Regions from separate parts of the Streptomyces sp. NPDC036984 genome, predicted to be linked through region 3. Evidence: riboswitches for the same ligand, from Rfam matches in the RefSeq annotation. Region 3 holds a riboswitch; each other region holds the start of a gene.
The links. Region 3 has a riboswitch for cyclic di-AMP ahead of ACZ7DL_RS07615 (M23 family metallopeptidase). Riboswitches for the same ligand answer to the same signal wherever they lie in the genome.
Positions count from the first base shown of each region.

Region 1: another riboswitch for cyclic di-AMP. It lies ahead of ACZ7DL_RS03200 (transglycosylase SLT domain-containing protein); the one in region 3 lies ahead of ACZ7DL_RS07615 (M23 family metallopeptidase).
Region 2: another riboswitch for cyclic di-AMP. It lies ahead of ACZ7DL_RS20860 (M23 family metallopeptidase); the one in region 3 lies ahead of ACZ7DL_RS07615 (M23 family metallopeptidase).

Region 1 is NZ_JBVJRL010000001.1:688,711-691,954, forward strand. Features, by position in the region: gene ACZ7DL_RS03195 (polyprenyl synthetase family protein) at 1-985, opposite strand, end outside; cyclic di-AMP (ydaO/yuaA leader) riboswitch at 1,575-1,755, shown strand; gene ACZ7DL_RS03200 (transglycosylase SLT domain-containing protein) at 1,759-2,244, shown strand; gene ACZ7DL_RS03205 (HAD family hydrolase) at 2,301-3,113, opposite strand.
Region 2 is NZ_JBVJRL010000011.1:22,956-26,199, forward strand. Features, by position in the region: gene ACZ7DL_RS20860 (M23 family metallopeptidase) at 59-1,117, opposite strand; cyclic di-AMP (ydaO/yuaA leader) riboswitch at 1,127-1,290, opposite strand; tRNA gene ACZ7DL_RS20865 (tRNA-Met) at 1,590-1,663, shown strand; gene ACZ7DL_RS20870 (dihydrofolate reductase family protein) at 1,711-2,844, opposite strand; gene ACZ7DL_RS20875 (MarR family winged helix-turn-helix transcriptional regulator) at 2,938-3,244, shown strand, end outside.
Region 3 is NZ_JBVJRL010000003.1:191,357-194,600, forward strand. Features, by position in the region: gene ACZ7DL_RS07610 (M16 family metallopeptidase) at 1-834, shown strand, start outside; cyclic di-AMP (ydaO/yuaA leader) riboswitch at 1,049-1,203, shown strand; gene ACZ7DL_RS07615 (M23 family metallopeptidase) at 1,216-1,971, shown strand; gene ACZ7DL_RS07620 (GntR family transcriptional regulator) at 2,170-2,856, shown strand; gene ACZ7DL_RS07625 (HPr family phosphocarrier protein) at 3,105-3,244, opposite strand, start outside.

The DNA of each region.
Region 1 (3,244 bases), on a different contig from region 3:
CGCACAGCTCAAGCAGGGCCGCCTTGGCGTCGCACTCGGGCAGCGGGGCCAGCGCGGACCGCGCCTCCTCCACGTACCGGACGGTGTCCCGGCGGGCCTGCTCCAGCGCGGGGTGGGCGCGCAGCGCGGTCAGCGCCTCGGCGTGCCGGGCGTCGTCGCTGAGGTCGGAGTCCAGCAGCTCGCACAGCGCGATGTCCTCGGCCAGCCCCAGCCGGGCGGCCCGCTCGCGCAGCCGGAGCACCGGCAGGGTCGCGATGCCCTCGCGCAGGTCGGTGCCCGGGGTCTTGCCGGACTCGTGGGAGTCGGAGGCGATGTCCAGGACGTCGTCGGCGAGCTGGAAGGCGACCCCGAGGCGTTCGCCGTACTGGGTGAGTACGTCGACGACCGTCTCGTCGGCGCCGGACATCATCGCGCCGAACCGGCACGACACCGCCACCAGGGAGCCCGTCTTGCCGCCGAGCACGTCCAGGTAGTGCTCGACCGGGTCACGCCCGTCCGAGGGACCCGCGGTCTCCAGGATCTGGCCGGTGACCAGCCGCTCGAACGCGAGGGCCTGCACCCGGACCGCCTCGGGGCCGAGGTCGGCGAGGATCTGGGAGGCGCGGGCGAAGAGGAAGTCGCCGGTGAGGACCGCGACCGAGTTGCCCCAGCGGGCGTTGGCGCTGTCCACGCCGCGCCGCACGGCGGCCTCGTCCATGACGTCGTCGTGGTACAGCGTGGCCAGGTGGGTCAGCTCCACGACCACGGCCGACGGCACGACACCCGGCGCGTAGGGGTCACCGAACTGGGCCGCCAGCATCACGAGCAGCGGACGGAACCGCTTCCCGCCGGCCCGTACGAGGTGCTGCGCGGCCTCCGTGATGAACGGGACCTCGCTCTTGGTGGCCTCGAGCAAGCCTTCCTCGACAGCCGTCAATCCGGCCTGGACATCGGCTTCCAGAGCCTGGTCCCGCACGCTCAGCCCGAACGGCCCGACGACGGTCACGAGGGGTCTCCTGTCTGCTGGTGTCTGCTGGCGATTACACGGTTTGTCGATAGGTCGCTGCCATCACTCAAGTCAGCGTATCCGGTCCTCTTTCGATCACCGATAGCGCCCACCGGTCCAGCCCGGGCGGTATCAGATCATGACCGGCATGCTTTCGATCGGATGGTAAGAACGGACATTTATCGACTTAACACTAATTCGGGCAGTATGTCCGTGCCCCGCTTTCAACCCTCTCCGTCACCCCCTCACCCTCCACCGACCCCTACGACAACGACGCGCACCGCGTCCGAGGTTCCGCACCACTCCGACTTCAGGATCGAATCCCCCTAATCCCCCATGTCTGATTTGAAGTACTTTGCTATTTCGTGAATTGGGTCACGCACCCACAGGACCCCCTCACCTGCCGGAACCCCTCCTTCCCCTTGCACCGTCGGCGAGTTGAGGGTTGGCAGTCGCAAAGGATCAAGCACCCCATACAGAGTCGATCAAGGCCAAATGGAACGTTGCGCCCATCGGGTACTTGTTCCCGACATGTGCTCTCGCATACGTTCCGGGCCGTCGGGCGGACGCCGAATCCTGCCGCCGCCCGCGTAACCCATCGACGAACTCATTCGTACGGCAGGAGCGGGGGACCCAGGTAAGCCGCCGGGCCGGACGGCACACGCCGACCGGAACGGCTAGGGGTAAAGCCGTGCCTCCTCCAGGGCGCGGCCGGGCACCTCCCCGCCCGAACCCGACAGCTCACCTCGCAGGCGCCGGAGAGGAACTTCCCCATGTCTGCTGCCGCTCAGCCCCGCCGTACCCGCAACAGCCGCCTCGTCCGCACCCTCGCCGTGGCCGGCGTCTCCGTCGCCACCCTCGCCCTGCCGCTCGTCGGCGCGACCGGCGCCTCCGCGGCCACCGGCACCACGACGGCCGCCACCACCCTCGCCGGGTACCCGAACAACCTGGACGGCTGGATCCGCGAGTCGCTCGCGATCATGGCCGAGAAGGGCATCCCGGGCACCTACAACGGCATCTACCGCAACATCATCCGCGAGTCCTCGGGCAACCCGAACGCCATCAACCTGTGGGACTCCAACGCCGCCAAGGGCATCCCGTCCAAGGGCCTGCTCCAGGTCATCGACCCGACGTTCAACGCGTACCACGTCGCCGGAACGTCGTTCAACGTCTACGACCCGGTCGCGAACATCACCGCCGCGTGCAACTACGCGGCCGCGCGGTACGGGTCGATCGACAACGTGTTCGGCGCGTACTGACAGCCGGCGGGCCGGCGCGGAGCACGCCGGCCGACCGGCGGCTACTGATGTGCCGGTCAGTCGGTCGGAAACAGTCTTTCGAGGACGACGGCGATGCCGTCGTCCTCGTTCGACAAGGAGATCTCGTCGGCCACCGCCTTGAGTTCGGGGTGGGCGTTGGCCATGGCGACACCGCGGCCGGCCCAGTCGAACATGGGGATGTCGTTGGGCATGTCACCGAAGGCGAGGGCCCGCTCGGCGGCGATCCCCAGCCGCTCGGCGGCCAGCGCCAGCCCGGTCGCCTTGGTCACCCCGCTCGGCTGGAGCTCCACGGTGCCCGGACCCGACATGGTGACCGTGGCCAGCGAGCCCACCGCCGAGCGCGCCACGGCCGCCAACGCGTCGTCGGACAGGTCGGCGTGCCGCAGCAGCACCTTGCTGATCGGCTCGCACCACAGGTCGTCCCGCCGGCCGACGCGCACCGCGGGCAGCGTCGGATGGGGCATCCGGTAGCCGGGCTCGATGAGCGTGAGCCCGTCCACGCCGTCCTGGTCGACCGCCGCGTAGACCTGCCCCACCTCCGCCTCGATCTTGCCGAGCGCGGTCTCGGCCAGCTCCCGGTCCAGCCGGACCGACCACAGCAGGCGGTCGGCTCCGGCGTCGTAGACCTGGGCGCCCTGCCCGCACACCGCGAGCCCCGTGCAGCCGAGGTCCTCGAGCAGGGGCCGTACCCGCGGGGCCGGGCGGCCCGTCACCACCAGGTGCCGGGCACCGGCCCGCGCCACCCGCGCGAGCGCGGCGAGCGACCGGTCGGAGACGGTGTCGTCGCCGCGCAGCAGCGTCCCGTCCAGGTCGGTGGCGATCAGTGCATATGCGGGGGTGGGTGCCATGATCAGAGAATACGGACACCGAGCCCCGCCGACTCACCTGTCGTTCCACGCACTTACGTGCTGCTCGCCCCCAAGTGGTGGGCACAGACGCCGTGATGGCGGCGCCCGCGGTCCCGGACGGCAGCCGCTCC
Region 2 (3,244 bases), on a different contig from region 3:
ACGCCGGTGGCGGGTCGTCGCATCCCGCCACCGGCGCCAAGTTCGGGCAGAGGGCCGCTCAGGGGTTGAGGCCCTTGTCGCGCAGCCACGCCATCGGGTCGATGCCGGTGGCCTGGCCGCCGGGGTGGACCTCCAGGTGCAGGTGCGGGCCGGTGACGTTGCCGGTGGCGCCGACGCGGCCGATGACGTCGCCGGTGCTGACCTTCTGGCCGACCGAGACGCTGATCGAGGACTGGTGGCAGAACCACAGCTCGGTGCCGTCGTCCAGGGTGAGGACCGTGCGGTAGCCGTAGGCGCCGGCCCAGCCCGCCTGGGTGATCGTGCCGCTGTGGACGGCCTTGATGAGGGTGCCGGTGGGGGCGGCGAAGTCGAGGCCGGTGTGGTAGCCGGAGGACCACATCGAGCCGGCCTGGCCGAACGTCGAGGTGATCGTGTACGAGGAGGTCGGCAGCGCGTACTGCTTGGCCAGCTCGGCCAGCCGCTTCTCCTCGGCCGCCTTCTCCGCGGCGGCCTCCGCCTTCTCGGCGTCGGCCTCGGCCTTCTCCTTGGCCGCGGCGGCCTTGGCGGCGGCTTCCTTCTCGGCCTTGGCGGCGGCCTCGGCGCTCTGCTTCTCGACGGCGGCGAGCGCGGCGGCGGTGGCCTTGCTCTCGGCCTGGCCCTGCTGCTGCTCGGCCTGGGCCATGATCCGGTTGCGCAGGGCCTCGCCCGCGTCGGTGCCGTCCTCGGCGTCGGCCGAGGTCACGCCGACGCCGCTGAGCGCGGTGGCGGTGGTCTCGGACGTCTGGGAGTCGGCGGAGCCGTCGTCGAAGAGGGAGCCGACGGAGGGCATGTCGGGCAGGGAGATGGAGACCGGCGGCTTGCCGGTGTGGGCGCTGGCCATGCCGCCCGCGCCGACCGCGGCCATCACGCCGACGCCGAGGACGGTGGAGCTGCGCGCGAAGCCGCCGCGCTGCTTGGCGACGCGGTGCCGGCCACGGACCGGGGCGACGGATTCCTCGGTGGGGTTCCACTCCTCCCAGGGGCCCTCTTCGGCGCGGTAGGCGCCGTAGCCGAAGGTCTCGGTGGGGGCTTCCGCGGGTATGAACGGGGCTTCTGGGGCAGGGCGGTTGGACGCCACGCGGGCGTGCTCCTTTCCTTCCTCCGCCTACCGGGTTAGCTGACGGGTTCGGAGCAGGAAGGTCTCCTACGCGCGTATACCGGTCGTGAACTCAAGTCCACGGCGGCATTCGCGTGATTCACCCCAGGGTGGTGGTTCCCCGGTTCCCTTGCGGGATTCGGCGCGTGCGCACGGAGCCGTCTCTTGTGACGGCTGGGACGACCGCGCTGCGTTATCGAACGTTAATAGACCTGCCAGTCACTTTCCAACCCGTTCGACTTGATCATTAAGCTTTTTCGGCGGCGGACTTATCGGCCAGGACCCCCGCAGAACGGGCGAGTTGACCCGGGTACAGCAGTCATCTGCGGTTTTGATGGTGACTCAGATGTCATACGCATGGCACCCACCCGATCACTTTCCGTGATGATCGCCGAGCGTGTGGAAAGCGATGTGCATCGGGCCCTGAACATGGCGTATGCTGATGACACAACGACGCGGGGTGGAGCAGCTCGGTAGCTCGCTGGGCTCATAACCCAGAGGTCGCAGGTTCAAATCCTGTCCCCGCTACTGAAGACTCAGGGCCGGAATCCATTGGATTCCGGCCCTGAGTGCTGTCAGGCGAGCAGATGGGCGTTCGGCGCCTTGGCGAGAGCCTCCAGCTCCGGCAGGACGACGACCTGCGCACCCGCGGTGAACAGCATTCCCGCCCCGTCGGCCCCCGCCACGAACGTGTCCGGCTCCCGCCACGCGGTGACCACGCGGCGCACGCCCGCGGCGAGGATCAGCTCGGCGCAGGGCGCCGGGCGCGAGGCGCGGCGGGCGCAGGGCTCCAGGCTGCTGTAGACGGTGGCGCCGGGCAGCCGCGGATCGGCCGGGCCGACCTTCGCGAGGGCCGCCTCCTCCGCGTGGACCACGGGGTCGGCGCCCTCGCGCGAGTGGCCGCGGGCCAGCTCCGTACCGTCGGCGGCGACCACGACCGCGCCGACGCTGAACGCCGTCTCCGAGGGCGGGCACAGCGCGGCGAGCTCGCAGGCGGTGCGCAGCCAGTGGCGGTCGGCGGCGGTGGCGGCCGGACCGGTGCCGGGGGCCGTGGGCTCGTACCGCATGAGGACGACGTCCTCGATCCGGCGGGTGTCGAGCAGGCGCAGACGACCGTCCTGGTAGCCGCCGGGCCCGAACAGGCGCGGGGCCGCGGGGTCGCCGACGAAGAGCGGGGCGAGCACCAGCTGGAGTTCGTCGGCGAGGCCCTGGGTCAGCAGCTGGGTGTGGACCGTGCCGCCGCCCTCCACCATCAGGCGCCCGACTCCGCGCACGTCGTTCAGGTGCTCCAGCAGGGCCCGCCAGTCGAGGGCCGGGCCGAGCGGGACGACGTCGGCGGTGCGCCCGAGCAGGCGGGCGGCCCGCTCGGCGCCCTGGTCGGTGGTGTAGACGAGTTTCGCGCCGCCGGTGTGCCAGAAGTTGGCGCCGGGGTCGAGGTCGCCGGAGGCGGTGACGGTGACCTTGAGCGGGTACTCCGGCCTGCCCGCCGCGATGCGCGCCGCGCGCCGCTCGGCGGAGTTGACCAGCAGCCGCGGGTTGTCGGCTCGGATGGTGCCGGCGCCGATGAGGATGGCGTCGACGGAGGCCCGCACCTCGTCGACCCGGTCGAAGTCGGCCGGGCTGGAGAGCAGGAGCCGCTCGGGACCGGTGTCGTCCAGATAGCCGTCGAGGGAGACGGCGGCGGACAGCAGCACGTACGGCAGGGGCATCGGCGCCCTCTCTTCGGAGGCGGACGGTCACTGGGCGGACGGTCGGCGGACGGACAGCTTGGTTCAAGTTTGAAACAAACTTACACTGGCGGCATGACGACCCGCTGGCTCACCCCCGAGGAGCAGCGCGCCTGGCGCGCCTACATCGCCGCCTCCCGCCTCCTGGAGGACGCGATCGACCGGCAGCTCCAGCAGGAGGGCGGCATGCCGCACCTGTTCTACTCGGTGCTGGCCAACCTCTCCGACGCCCCCGACCGGCGGCTGCGCATGACCGATCTCGCCGAGACGCTGAAGATCACGCGCAGCCGGCTGACGTACGCGGTGACCCGGCTGGAGCGCGACGGCCTGGTGCGGCGGGAGAACTGCCGCTGGGACAAGCGCAGTTCGTTCGCGGTGCTGA
Region 3 (3,244 bases):
GAGACGGTCGAGAAGATCGACGCTGCGGCCGTACGCGCGTTCTACGACCGTCATGTGCGGCCCGCCACGGCCACCGTGGTCGTCGTCGGCGACCTGACCGGCGCCGACCTGGACGCGCTGCTCGGCGACACCCTGGGTGCCTGGACCGGCACCCCGGGCGAGCCCCGGCCCGTGCCGCCGGTGACCGCCGACGACACCGGGCGCGTGGTCATCGTGGACCGGCCCGGCGCCGTGCAGACGCAGCTGCTCATCGGCCGGATCGGCCCCGACCGGCACGACCGCGTGTGGCCCGCCCAGGTGCTCGGCACGTACTGCCTCGGCGGCACCCTCACCTCCCGCCTGGACCGCGTCCTGCGCGAGGAGAAGGGCTACACGTACGGCGTGCGCTCCTTCGGGCAGGTCCTGCGCTCCGCGCCGGACGGCACGGGCGCCGCGATGCTCGCCATCAGCGGCTCCGTGGACACGCCGAACACGGGCCCGGCGCTGGACGATCTGTGGAAGGTGCTGCGCACCGTCGCGACGGAGGGCCTGACCGACGCCGAGCGGGACGTCGCCGTGCAGAACCTCGTCGGCGTGGCACCGCTCAAGTACGAGACCGCGGCGGCCGTCGCGAGCACTCTGGCCGACCAGGTCGAGCAGCACCTGCCCGACGACTTCCAGGCGACGCTGTACCAGCAGTTGGCCGGCACGGGCACGGTGGAGGCCACCGCGGCCGTCGTGAACGCCTTCCCGGTGGACCGCCTGGTGACCGTCCTGGTCGGCGACGCCTCCCAGATCAAGGCGCCGGTCGAGGCGCTCGGCATCGGTGAAGTGACCGTGGTGGCGGCCGAGTAACGGCACGCGCGCGTGGGGCCCTGACGACCGGTCTACGGATCGTCAGGGCCCCTGCTGTTCCACTCGGTCCCACAGGTGCCCGATTTGGGGCGGAGGTTGCCTGTCTGACCTGTGGCATGCGCAACAAACAGCCGGTTTCGTTTGAGGATTGAAAGCGGGCCGCCGTAGCGTCGTCCGGGCTGTTCGTCAGGCAGTGCGCCGCAACCGCGGCACCGGACAGCGATCGCCGAGTCCCCGTACGGCGCGAGCCAGGGGAGCCGGGGACCCACGTAGTCCCTGGGGTGAATCGGGCGCCCGCCAGGGGGCCCGTAGGAGACCTTCCTGCTCCGAACCCGTCAGCTAACCCGGTAGGCGAGAGGGAAGGAAAGGACCAGCCACTTCATGGCGTTCATGTGCGCCACCGGGAAGCACCGCAAGCCCGGCCGGGTCAAGCGGACCACCGCCCAGGCGGCCGGCGTCGCGGCCCTGACCACCACCGGTGTCATCGGCACCCTCGCCGCCTCCCCGGCGCTCGCCGCCGAGAGCCCCGCGGAGCAGACCGGCCTCACCCCGGTCGTCACCGTGGGCGACGACGTCGCCGAGCAGATCGACGCGCAGGCCGCCGCCCAGCAGCAGGCCGCCGACCAGAAGGCGGCCGAGGAAGCCGCGGCGAAGCTGGCCGCGAAGAGGGTCGCGGCGGAGCGCGAGGCCAGGGCCCGCGCCGCCCGCGAGGCCGAGCGCAAGCGGCTGAACACCTTCGTCACCCCCATCGCGCACTCCTACGTCTCCACGGCCTACCGGGCGAGCAGCTCCCTGTGGTCCTCCGGCTCGCACACCGGTATCGACTTCCACGCGGCCAGCGGCACGTCCGTCCACGCTGTGGGCTCCGGCACGGTCGTCTCCACGGGCTGGGGCGGCGCGTACGGCAACGAGATCGTGATCCGGATGGCCGACGGCATGTACACCCAGTACGGGCACCTGTCGTCCATCGGCGTCACCGTGGGCCAGAAGGTCGTCCCGGGCCAGCAGATCGGCCTCTCCGGCGCCACCGGCAACGTCACGGGCCCGCACCTGCACTTCGAGGCGCGCACGACCCCCGAGTACGGCTCCGACATCGACCCCGTCGCCTACCTCCGCAAGCACGGCGTGAACGTCTGACGCACACCGCACGGCCATCCGAAGCCCCGGCTCACCGAGCCGGGGCTTTCGCCGTTTTTCATGGTGTCCGCCGGATGTGCTGTCCAAAAAAATATCCATGGATTACGGCCCGCCGTCGGAAATTCCGGCTCTCTGGAATAGAGTCACGGAACACACGTCGTCGACGACGTTTCACGGGGATTAAGGCGGAGGTCGGGCATGCGTATTCCGGCGCACTCGGTGTGTACGGCGATCCGGGACGACATCGTCGCGGGTGTCTACGAGCGCGGCAGCCGCCTGACCGAGGAAGTCCTGGCCCGCCGTTACGGCGTCTCGCGCGTCCCCGTGCGCGAGGCGCTGCGCACGCTGGAGGCGGAGGGCTTCGTGGTGACGCGCCGGCACGCGGGCGCGTGCGTGGCCGAGCCGACCGAGCAGGAGGCCGCCGACCTGCTGGAGATGCGGATGCTGCTGGAGCCGCTGGGTGCTGCGCGGGCCGCCCAGCGGCGCACCGAGGCCCATCTCAAGGTCCTGCGCGGTCTGGTGCGGCTGGGTCAGGAGCGGGCCCGGAGGGGCCACAGCGAGGACCTGCGCTCGCTGGGCGGCTGGTTCCACGAGACGCTCGCACAGGCCTCCGGCAGCCCGTCGCTGACCTCGATGCTCACCCAGCTGCGGCACAAGATCGCCTGGATGTACGCGGTCGAGGCGCCGAAGAGCCCCGTGGACTCCTGGACGGAGCACGGGGCGATCGTGGACGCGGTGGCGCGCGGGGACGGCGAGCGCGCGCGGGCACTCACGGCGCTGCACGCTGAGCGCGTGACGAGCGTGCACCGGCTTCGCTTTTCCGGTGCCGCGGAGCGTGTGAGGACTTCGCAACATCCCGTAAACACATCGGGCCCGCGGCATTAACACAGGCGCCGTATACAAAGAAGAGTAATTCGGGGGACGGGTGTTTTCGGCTGCCCGAATTCAGGGGCGCCGGAATTATGTCGGCGCGGCAGGCCTACGCCCGATGCAAAACGGCGGGGAATCCGCCGGTCCGCGACGCGCGTACGCCGCGGACCGACGGACATAGAGGGGGCGCGCACCGCGCCGCATACGGCGAAGCCGCGCCGCCCGGTCGGGCGGCGCGGCTCCGGCGCTCTGTGCGAGGTCGCTCAGACGGTCTCGGGCAGCTCCTCGAGGCCCTCGGAGACCAGCTTGGCCAGACGGTCGAGGGCGGCGTCCGCGCCCTCGGCGTCGGAGGCGAGGACGATCTCCTCGCCACCCTGGGCGCCCAGGCCCAGGACGGCCAGCA